DNA from 4 places in the Paenarthrobacter sp. NPDC018779 genome. Region 1 is predicted to be linked to each of the others. Evidence: riboswitches for the same ligand, from Rfam matches in the RefSeq annotation. Region 1 holds a riboswitch; each other region holds the start of a gene.
What was found. Region 1 has a riboswitch for S-adenosylmethionine ahead of ACH488_RS03740 (aminotransferase class V-fold PLP-dependent enzyme). Riboswitches for the same ligand answer to the same signal wherever they lie in the genome.
Positions count from the first base shown of each region.

Region 2: another riboswitch for S-adenosylmethionine. It lies ahead of ACH488_RS06760 (hypothetical protein); the one in region 1 lies ahead of ACH488_RS03740 (aminotransferase class V-fold PLP-dependent enzyme).
Region 3: another riboswitch for S-adenosylmethionine. It lies ahead of ACH488_RS04685 (NADH:flavin oxidoreductase/NADH oxidase); the one in region 1 lies ahead of ACH488_RS03740 (aminotransferase class V-fold PLP-dependent enzyme).
Region 4: another riboswitch for S-adenosylmethionine. It lies ahead of ACH488_RS09790 (homoserine O-acetyltransferase); the one in region 1 lies ahead of ACH488_RS03740 (aminotransferase class V-fold PLP-dependent enzyme).

Region 1 covers NZ_JBIRZS010000002.1:307,273-311,477, reverse strand. The annotation lists gene ACH488_RS03750 (ribosome small subunit-dependent GTPase A) at 1-343, shown strand, start outside; gene hisN (histidinol-phosphatase) at 398-1,210, shown strand; SAM riboswitch class IV at 1,356-1,469, shown strand; gene ACH488_RS03740 (aminotransferase class V-fold PLP-dependent enzyme) at 1,503-2,897, shown strand; gene ACH488_RS03735 (class I SAM-dependent methyltransferase) at 2,987-3,775, shown strand; gene ACH488_RS03730 (metal-dependent transcriptional regulator) at 3,803-4,205, shown strand, end outside.
Region 2 covers NZ_JBIRZS010000004.1:105,162-109,366, reverse strand. The annotation lists gene ACH488_RS06770 (VIT1/CCC1 family protein) at 18-1,172, opposite strand; gene ACH488_RS06765 (hypothetical protein) at 1,441-1,632, shown strand; gene ACH488_RS06760 (hypothetical protein) at 1,629-1,964, opposite strand; SAM riboswitch class IV at 1,981-2,100, opposite strand; gene ACH488_RS06755 (sodium:solute symporter) at 2,296-3,834, opposite strand; gene ACH488_RS06750 (helix-turn-helix domain-containing protein) at 4,105-4,205, shown strand, end outside.
Region 3 covers NZ_JBIRZS010000003.1:41,286-45,490, forward strand. The annotation lists partial or broken gene ACH488_RS04665 (hypothetical protein) at 1-132, shown strand, start outside; gene ACH488_RS04670 (NAD(P)-dependent oxidoreductase) at 129-962, opposite strand; gene ACH488_RS04675 (MerR family transcriptional regulator) at 1,008-1,397, opposite strand; gene ACH488_RS04680 (hypothetical protein) at 1,741-1,863, shown strand; SAM riboswitch class IV at 2,096-2,206, shown strand; gene ACH488_RS04685 (NADH:flavin oxidoreductase/NADH oxidase) at 2,246-3,355, shown strand; gene ACH488_RS04690 (LLM class flavin-dependent oxidoreductase) at 3,365-4,205, shown strand, end outside.
Region 4 covers NZ_JBIRZS010000007.1:502-4,706, reverse strand. The annotation lists gene ACH488_RS09795 (winged helix DNA-binding domain-containing protein) at 1-843, shown strand, start outside; gene ACH488_RS09790 (homoserine O-acetyltransferase) at 881-2,002, opposite strand; SAM riboswitch class IV at 2,017-2,131, opposite strand; gene ACH488_RS09785 (bifunctional o-acetylhomoserine/o-acetylserine sulfhydrylase) at 2,294-3,634, opposite strand; gene ACH488_RS09780 (VOC family protein) at 3,848-4,205, shown strand, end outside.

The DNA of each region.
Region 1 (4,205 bases):
CCGCGGACGCCACACCTCGTCCTCTGCCTTGGCCCTCAAACTGGCGGACGCTCCTTCCGGCAGTTGGATCATCGACACCCCGGGCATCCGTTCGTTCGGCCTGGCCCACGTGGACGCGGACCGCATCCTGCATTCCTTCCCCGACCTGGAGCCTGGCACGGAAGCCTGCGACCGCGGCTGCAAGCATGACGCCAGTGCAGTGAACTGCGGGCTGGACGAGTGGGTCAACCAAGGCAACGCCGGCCCCTCAGGCGTAGCCCGGCTGGCTTCGCTCAGGCGCCTGCTCGGTGCCGACCCCCGCCTGGAGGCCAAGGAAACCAAGGAATTGGGCATCGTCAACTGAAGGTCGGAGCCCCACCTCCCCCGGCGCGTGAACGATTCGCGATAGTTTGGTGGCATGACCCAACCCGTTTCCAGCTACAACGATGACTTGCGATTGGCCCATGTCCTGGCCGATTCCGTGGACGCCCAGACCATGGACCGGTTCAAGGCCCTGGACCTGCAGATCGAAACCAAACCCGACCTGACGCCGGTCACGGATGCGGACAAGGCCGCCGAGGAAGCCATCCGCGGACAGTTGTCCCGTTCACGCCCCCGCGATGCCGTCCTCGGCGAGGAATTCGGAAGCAGCGGCCACGGTTCGCGGCGCTGGGTCATCGACCCCATCGACGGCACCAAGAATTTCGTCAGGGGCGTCCCCGTGTGGGCAACCCTGATCGCCCTGATCGACGAAGGCGAACCGGTGGTGGGCGTGGTCAGCGCACCAGCCTTGGGCAAGCGCTGGTGGGCGGCCAAAAGCATGGGCGCCTACATGGGCCGCTCGTTGGCCTCGGCCACCCGGCTGAAGGTTTCCAACGTTTCCACGCTCGCGGACGCGTCCATGTCCTACTCGAGCCTCTCCGGCTGGAAGGAACGCGGCAACCTTGACGAGTTCCTCGGCCTCACCGAGGACATTTGGCGCACGCGCGCCTACGGGGACTTCTGGTCCTACTGCCTGGTGGCCGAAGGCGCCGTGGACATCGCCTGCGAGCCCGAACTGAACCTCTATGACATGGCGGCGCTCGTACCGATCGTCACGGAGGCCGGTGGCAGGTTCACTTCCCTGGAAGGTGAGGATGGCCCCTTCGGCGGAAACGCACTGGCAACCAACTCGATCCTGCACTCCGAGGTCCTGAAGCGCCTCAATCCGGGAATCGACGATCTCCTCTGAATTTTCGACGGCGGGCACCTCCCCTGGGAGGTGCCCGCCGCACTTTATTCGCCAAAACTGCCATTTCCGCATCCTTCGTAACAATGTGCTTAACAAAGTGGACGGCTTTGTGTCCGGCGTGCGGGGTGCCTTAATGTCTACTACAGGTCACGAGTGCCAGCGCTAAACCCCGGTTTGCTGGCCGGCAACCCTCCATTCGCGGTGGGGTGCCCCGGGTGACGACCAGGCCGGTCCGGAACGGATGCGGCAAGCGCGGATCCCCCGCAAGGGGGTCCCTCTTGAGTGAGGTCCCATGAGCACTGTTACGTTCGAATCCACCGTCCTTCCCACTGTGACGCAGGAAGCCGCGGCCGCCAGGCCCCTTGCCGCGGTGACTGGCGCAGAACTGCAGGCCCCGCTGATCCAAGGCGGCCACGTCCGCTACGCCAACCTCGACTACGGAGCTTCCGCACCGGCGCTGACCATCGTGTCCGCGTACCTGAATGAGGTCCTGCCGTACTACGCGAGCGTGCACCGCGGTGCCGGCTTCGCTTCCCAAATCAGCACGTCGGTCTATGAAAACTCCCGCGACATCGTGCGCGACTTCGTCGGCGGACGCCCCGACGACTCCGTCATCTTCACCCGCAACACCACCGACTCCCTGAACCTGCTGGCCGGCTGCCTTCCGCAGATCGACGGTACGCCAACCGGCGAGGTCCTGTACCTGGACATCGAACACCACGCCAACCTGCTGCCGTGGCAGGGCGTACCGCACCGCAGCGTCGTGGCCGCTTCCACTCTTGCTGCGACCATCGCCAACCTGCGCCACGAGCTGGCCCAAGGCGGAGTCTCCCTGCTCGCAGTCACCGGCGCCTCCAACGTGACAGGTGAAATCCTGCCCATCGCGGAACTGGCCTCCCTTGCCCACGAATTCGGTGCCCGCATCGTGGTTGACGCTGCCCAGCTCGCACCGCACCGCCGGATCAACATCGCCGAAGCTGACGTGGACTACGTGGTCTTCTCCGGCCACAAACTGTACGCACCCTTCGGTGCCGGCGTAGTAGTAGGCCGTCCCGATTGGCTCGACGCCGGAACGCCGCACCTTGCCGGCGGTGGCGCAGTCCGTGAAGCCCGTCTGGACTCCGTCAGTTGGGCGACGGGTCCGGCCCGCCATGAAGGTGGATCCCCCAACGTCCTCGGCGCCGCCACCTTGGCCCGGGCCACGCAGGTCCTGGCCGGCCTTGACCAGCAAGCCTGGCACGACCACGAGGCCGCCATCCGCTCCTTCCTTGTGGAGGGCCTGCAGGCCATCGATGGGGTCACCGTCCACCAGATCTTCAGCGATTCCACGGACACCATCGGCGTGGTCAACTTCTCGGTGGAGGGATTCGACGCCGGCCTGGTTGCCGCCTACCTGTCCGCGGAACACGGAGTGGGCCTTCGCGATGGCCGGTTCTGCGCACACCCGCTCCTCAAGCGCCTGGGCCTGCCGTCCGGTTCCCTTCGCGCCAGCTTCGGCGTGGGCTCCCGGCTGGAGGACGCTGCCCGGCTGCTCAAGGGAATCCAGGAGCTGAAGGGTACCGGGTTGGGCTGGGACTACGTGGTGGACGAGGGCCGCTGGGTTCCCGCGAACGACCACCGCAGCTACCCCGAATGGGCCCCCAACACTCCAGGTACCGCGGGCGCTGCTCCCTGCACCGTGGACTGACCTCACTTTGCCGGAACCCGGCCAGCCCTGCCTTGCTGTAAATTCGTAGGGTATTTCCGGCGTTCGCGGTAAAGGAGTCTGTACACACCATGCGGTCCCAAGGCCCTTCCAGCGGTACGCGACAACCCGGCGGTCCCAAGCTGCACGCGGTCCGGCGCAAGGAACTGGGGCAAAGTTTCCAGGATGGCGGCGAGCACTACCATGTGGTGCGTCCCGGCTACCCTGCAGACTCCGTGGATTGGCTCCTTCCTGCCGGAGCGAAGTCCGCGGCCGACATCGGCGCGGGCACGGGGAAATTCACCACGCTGCTCGTGGACCGCGGCCTTGAGGTGGCCGCCGTCGATCCTTCCACGGACATGCTGGCGCAGTTGCGCCTGTCGTGCCCCAAGGTCAATGCGTTGGAGGGCACCGCCGAGGCGAGCGGACTGGCGGACTCAGCTTTCGACGTCGTCAGTGTTGCCCAGGCCTGGCATTGGTGCGATCCCGTCAAAGCCAGCACGGAAATCGCCCGGGTGCTCCGTCCGCATGGCGTCCTGGGCCTGATCTGGAACCAATTGGATACTTCCGTCCCCTGGGTGCACCGCCTTTCACGCATCATGCATGCCGGCGACGTACACAAACCGGGCTTCCGGCCGGCCATCGGTCCGGAGTTCACCGGTTTGGAATGCCATGTCACCCATTGGGAGGACCCGGTGTCCCCCGAGGACATCATGGAATTGACCAAGTCGCGCAGCTATTACCTTCGAGCCAACGAGGCTACCCGTGCCAAGGTCATGGGAAACCTGGAGTGGTACCTCTACGAACACCTCGGCCACGCCCCTGGCCAAACCCTGGCCCTGCCGTACGTGACGCAGACGTGGCGGGCCCGCAAGGCCTGAGGCGCCCTGCCACGGTAGGCTTGGAGCGTGAAGACCAGTACGCCCTCCTCCTCGATCGAGGACTACGTCAAGGTCATCTACTCCTTCACTGAGTGGCAGGACAAGCCCATCACGTCCTCCCAGCTGGCCCAACGGCTGGGCGTAGCCAATTCCTCGGTGTCCGAAATGGTGCGCAAGCTCAAGGACCAAGGCCTGGTGGACCACCAGCCCTACAGCGCCATCCGCCTGACGCCCGACGGCATGCGTCTGGCCTTGGCCATGGTGCGGAGGCACCGGCTCATCGAGACGTACCTTGTGGAGGAACTCGGCTACCGCTGGGACGAGGTCCACGACGAAGCGGAAATGTTGGAGCACGCAGTCTCGGACACCTTCATTGAACGCATGTCCGCCAAGCTGGGCCACCCGGTCCGGGACCCGCACGGAGACCCCA
Region 2 (4,205 bases), on a different contig from region 1:
ATTCATGCCGGCGAAGCCTAGACGATCACCGCTCCGAAGAGGAGGCCCAATCCATAGGTGGCAGCTGCGGCGCCGAGGCCGATGGCCAGCTGGCGGAGGCCGCGGCTCAGGGGAGAGGTTCCGGAGAGCAGCCCGACGACGGCGCCCGTCGCCAGCAGCGCGACGCCCACCAAGGCGCCGGAGAGGATCAGCGCGCTCCAGCCCACCACGCCGAAGACGAACGGCAGGATGGGCACGATGGCGCCGGAAGCGAAGAAGCAGAAGCTGGAAAGCGCCGCGCCCCATGCCGAACCGACCGTCTCATGCTCGTCCTCGACTTCTTCCTTTTCAGGTTGCAAGGACAAGCTCGGATCGCAGTCGCAACTGAAGAGTCCCAGCCTCTCGGCGGCGCGGTGTTCAGCAGCTTCCCGGGTCATGCCCCGCGCCAGGTACACCAGGACGAGTTCGTTGTGCTCCACGTCCAAGGACGGTGCGGCAGCCAACGTGGCCTGGGTGGGAAGGGTGGCGTTGAGCAGTTCCCGCTGCGACCGGACGGACACGTACTCGCCGGCACCCATGGACAGCGCACCCGCCAGCAGGCCGGCAACGCCACTCATCAGCACCACGGCACTGGAAACGCCCGTCGCGGCCATGCCCATCACCAGGGAAAGGTTGCTGACCAGGCCGTCGTTGGCGCCGAAAACCGCGGCGCGGAACGTGCCGGACAACCTGTTGCGGCCACGGGTTGCGAGGCCGCGGACAACTTCCTCGTGGATTTGCTCGTCGGCCACCATTGCGGGCGTGGCGTACGGGTCGGTGCCGTAGGGGGAGCGCCCCTCGGCACGTTGGGCCAAGGCGAGGACGAAGACGGAGCCGAAGTGCCGCGCGAGGAAACCGAGGAGCCGGCTGCGTGCCGACGCCGCCTTGGGCATTCCGGCGTGTTCCCCGAGCAGCTTGAGCCAGTGGGCCTCGTGCCGGCCTTCCGCTTCTGCCAGGGCAAGGAGGATCTGGCGCTCCTCACCGTCGCGGCGTTGGGCGAGTTCGCGGTAGACGGCGGCCTCGGCCCGTTCGTCTGCCAGGTACTGCCGCCAGCGCCGGACGTCCGACTGCGTGGGTGTTCGCGAGGGTTCTTCTTCGGGCCGGGAGTCCGGAGCGGGGCTCGACGGACCGTGGGATTCCTGGTGCTGTTGCACTGTTTCTCCTGGGCTTGATGGGACGGTTACGGCCCCTTTGCACCGCCCACTGTACCGCCTATTTCCGGGGATTTTTGGCTGGTATTCCTTAACAGGAATGTTCGGCATGCCTTAATTCCGAACCCTGGTGCAGCGGTGCTGCGGCCGCCGGCGACCCTCCCTTGACCCCTTCTTGAGGCGGTGCTCAGATGGATAGACAGGGGCGGGGCACTCCCCGCACATCGGTCAGTGGACCGCCTGGTGCGGCCCGTCGGACGGAGGTTGCAGCATGAGCACCGAATCACATCCCCACCACCCGGAACGGGCAACCATCGAGTCGGATCCGGCCTACGACTACAACGAGGACCAGGAAGTCGATGAGGCTTGGGCAGAGGAAGGCGAGGTGGCGGACGACGACGAGCGCATTGTGCCGCTCGATGAGGCCGAGGAAGAATTCCGCGGCGACGGCGACGAATCCTAGGCAGCCGGCACCAGGCTGAAGTGCCGCTCGCGCCCGGCAGCACGTCCGACGGCGGCAACGGTCACCGTCAGCGTTTGCGACGCGAAACACCAGCGCGTGGCGCGGACGGAGCGTGCCAACGCCGCGGCGAGGAGCCGGGGCTCAGGGTGGTGAAAGCGTTCGGTGCGGCCGCGCGCGACAATGATCACCGTGCCGTGGACGATGTCAACCACGGGAATCACCCGGACTGTCGGGGAAGGGGTTTCGGTGGCGCTGGCTTGGACGGGGCTGGCGTTGACCAAGGCCGCTTGGGATGTGCCCGCTTGGACCGTGGTTTCAGTTTGGTACGGCAAGGACTGCTCCTTGGTGGGAGTGCTCTTGCCCGCTCGGTTGTCTCTGGTCCGGGGCGGGCCGCTTCCTCATCCGAACCACCCGTGAACATGGGGTTGGTGCGTGGCCAGTCGGAGCTTGGCGCCACATCTCTTGAAGCTGCGTCCTATCCTAATGCCTCCCCTTTGTGGGGCCTGCTTGGCGTGCTCTGCGGGGGCGAATGAGCGCAGAGCGGGCCCCGCAACGGGGGTAGGTGTGTTGTGGAAGCCGGGGACTACGCAAACGGCGACGCCACCCCGCGAAGGGTGGCGCCGCCGTCGTGCATTGCCGAGGTGGCCACTGTGTGGCCGGACTTCAGGCCTTGTGGCTGCTGACCGGGTGGGCGTCCAGCGGGAGTTCATCCGAGATGGCTCCTGCAACCCGCTTGTCCCATGCCGCGCGGACTGCGGCATCGGTGGGCGGAGTGAGCAGTGAGATCACCACGAAGGTCACGAAGGAAGCTCCGAGGCCCCAGTAGATGGGATCGTTCGCGTAGACGCCGTCGGCGCTCTCGATCACACCCGTTGCGAAGAGGATCAGCAGGACCAGGGTGAGGACCGAGCCCACGGCCATGGACCAGGCTGCCGCAATGCCGGTACCGCGCTTCCACACAAGGCCGCCGAGGATGGCGACGAGGAGGCCGCCTACCAGGATGTCGTAGGCGATGGTGAGGGCAACAACAACGTCCTGGGCCGCCATGGAGATCAGCACTGCCAGGACGCCGAGGCCGAGGACCCAGTAGCGGTTCGCCTTGACGTCGTGCTCTGGGTTTTCCGTGTCGTCGGTGTTGATGGTCTTGCCGAACCAGCTGGCGACAAACGGGACAACGTCTGCGCGGGCCACCGTGGCTGCGGCAATGAGCGCACCGGACGCGGTGGACATCATTGCGGCGACGGCTGCTGCCATGACCAAGCCACCGATGCCGATGGGCAGGATGTGGGTTGCCACCTCGGCGTAGACAACGTCCTTGCCGAGGTTTGCCACGTCGATGTCCGGCAGGGCAACGCGTGCGGCGAGGCCGATCAGGGCGCCGGCCACACCGTAGAGGATGCAGTACACCCCGGCGGTCGCGCCGCCCCAGCGTGCAACCGTGGGGGTCTTTGCTGTGAAGACGCGCTGCCAGATGTCCTGGCCGATGAGGAGGCCGAGCGTGTACACCACGAAGTACGTGATGATGGTCTGCAGGCCGATGCCGTCGATCTGGAAGAAGCTCTGGTCAACGCGCTGGCGGATGCCGTCCAGGCCACCGGCGGCGTTCATGACGAACGGCAGCATCAGCAGGAAGATGCCAACGGTCTTGATGATGAACTGCACCTGGTCCGCGAGGGTGATGGACCACATGCCACCGATGGTGGAGTAGACAAGCACGATCGCGCCGCCCACGGCGATGGCCAGCCAGCGTTCCCAGTCGAAAAGGACCACGAAGATGGTGGCGTAGGCGCCGGTGGAGGTTGCGCAGAGCATGAGGGTGTAGGCAAGCATGACGATGCCGGAGGTCTGGGTGGCCTTGCTTCCATAGCGGAGGCTGAGCATCTGCGAGACCGTGTAGATCTTCAGGCGCTGGATGGTGCCGGCGAACAGCAGGCTCAACAAGAGGACGCCTGCGCCGATGGCCACCACGAGCCACATGCCGGAGATGCCGAATTTGTAGCCCAGGCCAACGCCGCCAACGGTGGATGCGCCACCCAGGACAACTGCGGCCATGGTGCCGGTGTAGAGGAACGGTCCCAGGCGGCGGCCGGCCACCAGGAAGTCGCTGTTGTTCTTGGTGCGGGACTTGCCCCACCAACCGAACGCCAGCATGGCAAGCAAATACACCACCACAATGGCGATGTTGATGAACGAAGAGTCCATGAGTGGCTCCTTGGAGCTGATGCACGGAGGTTGGGGTATTCGACGATACTCCTGCAGGGCGTCGAAGTCTCTGTGCTGACGAACGGAGGTTGGACTTGTGTTGTGTGCCTCACAGACAACACTTGTTGCCTATGAGGATATGTTGTGATGGGAGTAACAGTCAAGGTGGTTTGGTCATGGTTCCGCGGATTCTGGCTCTTTGCTGTGGCTCTACGGCTACTATTGGCTCCAATGACAGGGCCTCACGGACGGGCCTGAAAGGTTTTGTGAATGAAGGCTCTACCCGTTGAACCCAGCAATGTTCCCGTTGCCATCGGTTCCAGAATCCGTGCAGCCCGGCAGGCGCAGCGGCTTACCATCGAGCAGGTTGC
Region 3 (4,205 bases), on a different contig from region 1:
AACGGTCGATCATGGACCAAGGAGTGGCAGCCCACATTAGAATCCCCTCACACTCCGGTCTGCTTGTTCTACTCAACTCGCTGTCGTCGGCATGACGAATCCAGAAATCCTCTCCCACGAGGCCTTGACTAAGCCGGGATGCGGAGAGCCGCCCGGCCCAGGTCTTCGTCCCCATTGCCCGCGGACTCCAGGAGGCCAACCGACTGGGATACCAGCACCGTCGCCTTGCCGCGCCGAGCAAGTTCAAGATCTTTTGCCGCCAGCCGCGTGGCATAGTCGGCTTCCACGGCGAAAACCCGCTGCGTCAGGCCTCCAATAGTTGTATGCGAAAAGACTGACCTGAGGGTGTCCTCATCCAATCCAAACGAACGCCCCACTGCGAGTCCCTCGCCCACTGCCAAAATGCCGGGAATGATGGCGGACATCACTGCGACTTTGGCCGCTGATCCAGCTCCAGGACCGCCAACGAGTGACGGCGTTCCTAGCAGCGACAACACTGGTCGAACGAGCTCGAAGGCCGACTCGTCTGCGCCGACCAACAGTCCCAGGGAGCCTTTGAGGGCAGCGTCTGAGCTACCCATGACGGGGGCATCGATAACGTGCACACCAAGAGGCACCAAGCTGTGCAATTCTGAGCTGGTCTCAGGGTGGACAGTAGACAGATCAACAAGAACAGCGCCGGCAGGCACATCGCTTGCCATGGACCTCACGACGTCGAGCACGGCGTTGTCGTCACTGAGCATGAGCAAGACGATGTCGGCATTCCTTACGGCATCCGCGGCGGTGTCGGCTACTGCCACCCCTTGCAAACCAGAAGTCTTCGCCTTGGTCCGGTTCCATACCGTAACAGCCCGACCCGTTGAAACGAGCCTGCGGGCGAAGGCCGAGCCCATTGCTCCGAGACCAATGAGAGCGACCCGCGGCTCGTTCGAGGACAAAATTTGATTGATTTCCTGTGTCATGCTTTGAGTCAACTAGTTAGAGCGCGCTCGAACACAAGCGGAACCTCAAATGGCGGCCTGGCGGTCGACGGTAGCCCGCCGTGAGCCCCGGTACAGCATAATTTTGGCGTCTATCGCCTTGAGGTGTTGTTCGGTGCGACGAAGTTGCTCTTCGACTCGGCTCCGGTGCGTTTCAAGGAGACCGACCCGCTGTTCTTCATTGCCATGGCCGTCTTGGACAAGCGCAATGTAGGCGCGCAGATCCCGCATGGGCATCCCTGTCTCTCGCAACCGCTTCAGCATACGTACCCAGCGAATATCCCGGTCACTGTACCGCCGACGCCCAGCCGAATCCCGCGGCACATCAAAGACCAGCAGGCCGTCCCTTTCGTAGTAGCGCAGTGTGTGCCGCGTAAGCCCCGTCAGCTCCGCGGCACTGGATATCGAATAGCTCACGGCTTTCCCCAATCAATAATGGCTTCCCGTTGCGAGCCTCGACCCATTTTGCAGCAGCGAGCGGTTGCCCCACCTCACCGCGACGCAGCCAGCTGAAATCCTTAAGCCCTGCCGCACGACAGGAACTCCAGCCTGGCAGTTGGGGCCGACAGTGCACCCAGCGATCTTCGACGACGGTTTGCCTAACTTGGGGCCCGCAAAGTCCTTCGCTTTTTCCATACAAAGTTGACGCGGGCGCCTCGGGGTTTTTGACGCACCGCTGCCCCTTAACAACCCGCGAGACATCAGCCGCGAAATGGGAGACACAGTTCTGATTGGAGGAAGAATGGCGGAGCCTGGTCTAATGATCGACCTCGTCGACGGACTTATTCTTGCGGTGATTTTGACCTGCGCGGTGGTCGGTGTCCGCCGCGCGAAAAAAAGAATCGGGACGAGTTTCGTTCCAGACAAAGCTTGCGAGGGGTGATGCGGTGTGTCGTCATCTTCCTTTTCGGGTTGAGCAAATGTTGCTCCCAGGACAGCCGGCGAAGTGATGACAGCACTCGGAGCGCTTTCTTGGTACAGCTGGCGGTAAGAGGCCAGGCCGGCGAGGCAATCGTTACGCTGTGCGCCCTCCGTTGACGTGCGGTTTCGTCCGGTAACGCCGCAAGACATTCCGTTTGTTGGCACACACTGAACCGCCCTAGATTCGTGCCATAGGTCAAGAGACAGCACGCGAAGGTCCGGCTGGTGCTGCGGCAACCCTCAGGCATTGAAGTGGCAGGGTGCTCCGGAAACAGACCTGGCCGCGTCTGCGGCAAGTCAATGTCGAGCCGGCTGTCTGCGGCCCCTGAAGCGGGAGGAGCCGCGTGAGCGCGCCGCAAACACTAGCCGAACCAGCAAAGGTCAGCCTGTTCCAGCCCATCACCTTGGGCGCCCGGACGTTCAAGAACAGGCTGTGGCTCTCGCCAATGTGCCAGTACTCCGCCGAAGACGGTGTTCCCGGCCAGTGGCACCTGGTCCATCTCGGCGCCAGAGCCAAAGGCGGTTTCGGGCTGATCTTCGCCGAAGCCACGGCGATCTCCCCGGAAGCGCGGATCTCGCTCGGCGACACCGGCCTCTGGAATGACCGCCAGGAACAGGCTTGGGCCAACATTGTTGATTTCGTCCACGAGCGTGGCACCAAAATCGGCATCCAGTTGTCCCATGCCGGCCGGAAAGCGTCCCTGCGCACTCCGTGGGATGCCGAACCGGGCGCCCTGCCCGTCGAGGAAGGCGGCTGGACAACGCTTTCTGCCTCCCCCATAGCCTTCCCCGGATCGCCGGAACCTTCGCAGGCCACTGGAGCCCAGCTCGAGGGCATCGTGGACGATTTCGCGTCCAGCGCCGTGCGCGCCCGCGGTGCCGGGTTCGACGTCGTCGAAATCCAGGCAGGGCACGGCTTCCTGCTCCATTCCTTCCTCTCGCCACTGTCCAACGAGCGCACGGACCAGTACGGCGGTTCGCTCCGGAATCGGGCAAAGCTGCTTCTGGACGTCGTGGAGGCGGTGAAAGAGGTCCTGGGCCCCACGGGTCCGTCTTTGTTCGTCCGGCTTTCCGCCACGGATTGGCTGGAACACGGATTGACGGTCCACGACACGGCCGACGTGTCTGCTTGGTTGCGGGAGCGCGGCGTGGATCTGGTGGATGTCTCGAGCGGTGGACTGCTCCCCGCCGACATTCCGTTGGGCCCCGGGTATCAGGTCCCGCTCGCCCAGCACATCGCCGCCAAAGCGGACGTACCGGTTGCCGCCGTCGGACTCATCACTTCGCCGCAGGAAGCGGAAGAAATCGTCGCCTCGGGAACTGCCGACGCGGTTTTCGTCGGGCGCGCGGGGCTGGCGGACCCAGGCTTCGGACTGCGGGCCGCGCACGAACTAGGCCACCAACCGGCAGAGCAACTCTGGCAGAAGCAATACGTACGCGCGATCTGGAAGTAGGGGATTTCCATGAGCAAGTTTGCACTCGGCATCGAACTCGACGGCGACGGAGCCCATCCCTCCGCGTGGCGCCACGCCAAGCACCCACCGACGGAGCTGTTAACTCCTGAACGGTTCGCCGCCGTCGCGTCCACGGCAGAAGCTGCGGGTTTCACCTTCGCCACGTTCCGCGACAGCAGCGGGCAAGGCAGCCCGAACGTGACGGGCCGCCTGGACACCGTGGAAGTTGCCGCGTTCGTCGCGGCGTCGACCGGCCGGCTCGGTCTGGTTCCAGCCGTCAACACCATCCATGCTGAGCCTTCCCACCTGGCCAATCAGCTCAGCAGCCTGGATTGGGCATCCAGGGGCCGCTCGGGCTGGCTGGCTGAAGCGCGGGAATCACCGGCCATTGCGGCGGCCTACGGTTCTGAGCCGGTCCTCGACCAGCACGCGGTCCAGCGCGAAGGGGCCGAGGTAGTGGCTGCTACGCGCCGGTTGTGGGACACGTGGGAGGACGGCGTGTTCATCGCCGACGCCGCGAACAACCGCTTCCTTGACCTGGACAAGTTCCATTACGCGGACTTCAAAGGCGAGTTCTTCTCCATCAAGGGCCCGTCCATCACTTCCCGCCCGCCGCAGGGCCAGCCCGTGGTGTTCGGCCGCCAAGGTGAGCTGGCGGCGGAACTGCCGGACGCCGTCGTCGTCAGTGCCGACAGCCTCGCGGGCATCGCCGCCGCGGCCGGGGAAGAACGACGGCGGGGCGTCCTTCGCGTCGTCGCGGACCTTGAGGTAGTGCTCGACGCCGGTGGCTCACCAGCGCAGGAACGACTCGACCGCTTGGACGCGGCTTCGCCCTGGCCGGCCTCGCCGG
Region 4 (4,205 bases), on a different contig from region 1:
GATGCTTCTGCGGCTGCCCGCAGCGGAAACATCCTGGCCGGCGCGGTGTCCGGCGGGGCGCACAAGACGCGCGAGGAACTCTCCGCGGTCCTGGAAGAAGCGGGGTTCCCGGGCAAAGGACTGGGCTTCGTGTACCACCTGATGCACGCAGAGATCAGCCGGATCCTGGTCAGCGGAACGCCTGTCCGTTCTTCCGGGGGTGCCCTCAAGCAGACGTACGCGCTGTTCGGGGAACGGGTGCCCGAGCCTGGGCCTGACGCCTTGGACGCCGATGGACGGGACCAGGCACTGGGCCAGTTGGCCTTGCGGTACTTCAGCAGCCGTGGACCGGCCACGGTCAAGGATTGCTCGGCGTGGTCCGGCCTGACCATGAAGGACGTGAAGCGTGGCCTCGACGTAGCCGGCCACGTTGCCCCGGGGTCCCTGGCCGCACTCCGGATCGAGGGGCTGGACTTCCATCTGGCAGCGGAGGATGTTGCCGGCATGGAACGGTCCGGGTCCGCCCCGGAGTCTGACTCAGGGCCGGGGACTGGCTCAGGTCCGGACGCGGCGCTCCCCCGGGTGGACCTCATCCAGTGCTACGACGAGTACGTCATGGGCTACTCCCAGTCCCGGCACTACCTCGGCGGCGTGGCACCCTACTTCCCGGAAAACGGCGGCCCCATGCACGTTGTCCTGCTGGATGGCAGGCTGGCCGGCTGGTGGCGGCACGGATTCGCCGGCAACACCTGCGAACTCGACGTGCGGATGAACCAGCCCGCCACGCCCGCCGTCCAGCGGGCCCTCGAGGCGGAAGTGGACCGGTACGGCAGGTTCCTGGGCATGGAAGCCCGGCTGGCCTGACGGCAATGCCCGTTGGACAGCCGGCCCAGTGCCTGGCCTAGGCGAAGAAGGACTCCCGCAACTGCGCCGAGAGCTGCCCGATCTCCGTGAGGAAGCCGTCGTGGCCGATCGGTGCCTCGATCACATGCACCGGAACGTCACCCGGCAGCGCCGCCGCAAGTTCGCGGGACTGCGCCGGGAAGTACAGCCGGTCCGTGTCCACCGCTGCGATGAAGAACTCGGCCGTGGTGCGCTCCAGCGCTTCCTCCAAGGAGCCGCGCCCCCGGGTGACATCGTGGCTCATGAGGGCCTCGGTGATGGCGATGTAACTGTTGGCGTCGAAGCGGCGCACCAGCTTGGTCCCCTGATGGTCGAGGTAGCTTTCCACCTGGTAGCGACCACGCTTCCCCAGGATGGCTGCGGCGAGCGGGGTTTCCTGGTGCTGCGCTTCGCGGCCGAAACGGACATCCAATTCCAAGGCTGAACGGTAGGTGATGTGGGCGATCCTGCGGGCCAGGGCGAGGCCGGCCTCGGGCGCGGCACCCTGGTAGTAGTCGCCGTCGTTGAAGTTGGGGTCCTGGCGGATGGCGAGCGTCTGCGACTGGGCAAAGGCGATCTGTTCCGCGGTGCTGTAGGCACCCACGGACACCACCGCACAGCGCTTGACCCGTTCCGGGAACGTGACGGCCCATTCGAGAGCACGGGCACCTCCCATGGAACCGCCCAGGACGGAGTGCCAGGCACGGATCCCCAAGGCATCGGCGAGGCGGGACTCGGCCTCGGTAGTGTCACGCAGGGTGACCAGCGGGAAGCGGGAACCCCACGGCCGTCCATCGGGCGCGGCCGAGGAGGGCCCCGTACTGCCGTAGCAACCACCAACGATGTTGATGGAGATGACGAAGAACCGGTTGGTATCGATCGTGGCGCCGGGCCCAACCAGTTGTTCCCACCAGCCATCCTCGTCCGTGGCACCACGGGCCACGTGGGTGCTACCGGTCAGGGCATGCTCCACCAGCACGGCGTTCGAGGCATCGGCGTTCAATTGGCCCCATGTTTCGTAGGCCAACACAACATCGGGAAGGAAACCGCCGGCTTCGAGTTCCAGCGGGCCCACATGGGCGAACTTGACGGTTCCGTCGGCTTCCTCGGATGTGGGAAGGGCTGTAGCAGTAATGGTCATTCCTTTGACACCTAACCTCGCGCTTGCCCACCGCCTTTCGTGCGGCAGGCCAGGTCCTCACCCGGGGCACCCCACCGCGGAGGAGGGTTGCCGGCCAGCAAGCCGGGGCTGTCACTGGCACTCATGACCTAATACGTAAGAGTCTAGGAAGAACACAGCCGTTCTGGCGAAGAATGTGACAGCTGTGTGACGGTTTGGGGCATCTTCGTTCAGTAACGAGCGCCCGGTGGCGCCGCCCAGCGAATAATCGTCGGCCGGGAGGCGCCACCGTATTTCACGGCAGTTCCGTTGTCAGGCGCCCTTGGCTGCGCGGAAACCGGCTTCGAGGTCGGCGAGGATGTCGTCCACGTGCTCGACGCCCACCGCGAGGCGGACCAGTCCCGGAGTAACGCCGGCAATGGCCTGCTGTTCAACCGTGAGCTGGCTGTGGGTGGTGGACGCGGGGTGGATCACCAGGGACCGGACATCGCCGATGTTGGCAACGTGCGAGTGCAGTTCCAGGGCGTCCACGAACCGCTTGCCCGCTTCCACGCCGCCCTTGATGCTGAATGCGACAACCGCGCCAGTACCGCGGGGGCCGTACTTGCGGCCACGCTCAAACCAGGGGCTGGACGGCAGCCCCGCAAAGGCGACGGATTCGACGTCGTCATGGGCTTCCAGCCATTCGGCCACTTTGGTGGCGTTCGCGACGTGGCGCTCCACGCGCAGGCTCAGGGTTTCCAGGCCCTGGGCGATGAGGAAGGCGTTGAAGGGCGAAACCGCCGAGCCGAGGTCTCGCAGCAACTGGACGCGGGCCTTGAGGATGTAGGAAAGGTTGGCGCCGAGCGCGCCGTCCTTGCCGAGGTCGCGGGCGTAGACCAGACCGTTGTAGCTGGGGTCCGGGGTGTTGAAGTTGAGGAAGCGTTCCGGATCCTGGCCGAAATCGAAGTTTCCGGAGTCCACAATGACGCCGGCAATCGCTGCGCCGTGCCCGCCCAGGTACTTGGTGGCCGAGTGGACCACGATGTCCGCGCCCCATTCGATGGGACGGATCAGGTACGGCGTGGAAAGGGTGTTGTCCACGATCAGCGGGACGCCGGCTTCGTGGGCCACCTTCGCGATGCCCTCGATGTCCAGGACGTCCTGGCGCGGGTTGGAAACCACTTCGCCGAAGAACAGCTTGGTGTTCGGCTGGACGGCGTTGCGCCACTGCTCCAGGTTGTCCGGATCCTCGACGAACGTCACGGAGATCCCGAACTTCTTCAGGGTGTGGGCCAGCAGGTTGTAGGTTCCGCCGTAAAGGCTGGGGCTGGCCACCACATGGTCGCCGGCCTCGGCGATGTTGAGGATGGCGAAGGTTTCTGCGGCCTGCCCGGAGCTGAGGAGCAGGGCACCCAGGCCGCCCTCGAGGCTGGCGATCCGCTGCTCCACGGCATCCTGGGTGGGGTTGCCGATCCTTGTGTAGATGGGTGCCAGCTCGGCCAGGGCGAAGCGGTTGGCGGCACTCTCGGCGCTCGGGAACACAAAGGACGTGGTCTGGTAGATCGGAAGCGAGCGGGCACCGGTGGCGGAATCGGGTTCCTGGCCTGCGTGGATCTGGCGGGTTTCGAAAGACCATCCTTGGGACATTGCGTTCTCCTCTTCGTGGCGCATGGGTTTGCGGTGGACAGTGGGTGCTTGGAACTGCGGCCAGTCTAGGAAGGCTCCGCGGCAATGCACAGCTTTGTGACGAAGACAGTATTTTTCGGTCCTTGGGCGTCATTCCGGCGTCCCGCCATGACGCCCGACGCGGCCCTTCGATAACATCCCACCTTGGTTAGGCTTGACTTAGCTGAGACCCGAATCACAAAGTGCCAAGATGAAGCCATGCGCATGGATCACGTCTCTTACGCTTGTGAACGAGATGGCCTTCTGGCCACGACAGAACGAATTTCCGCAGCATTGGGAGTGGACGCAGTCCGGGGCGGAGTGCATCCGCGCTTTGGTACCCGGAACATGATCATTCCCCTCGCGGACAACAAATACCTTGAAGTGGTGGAGGTCCTGGACCACCCCGCTTCGGATAAGGCACCCTTCGGCCAGGCAGTCCGGGCACGCTCGGCAGCCGGCGGCGGTTGGATGGGCTGGTGCGTCGCCGTTGACGACCTCGCTCCGTTCGAAGAACGCCTTGGCCGTTCCGCAGTCCCCGGCAACCGCAAGTTCCCCGACGGCCGCGAACTCGTGT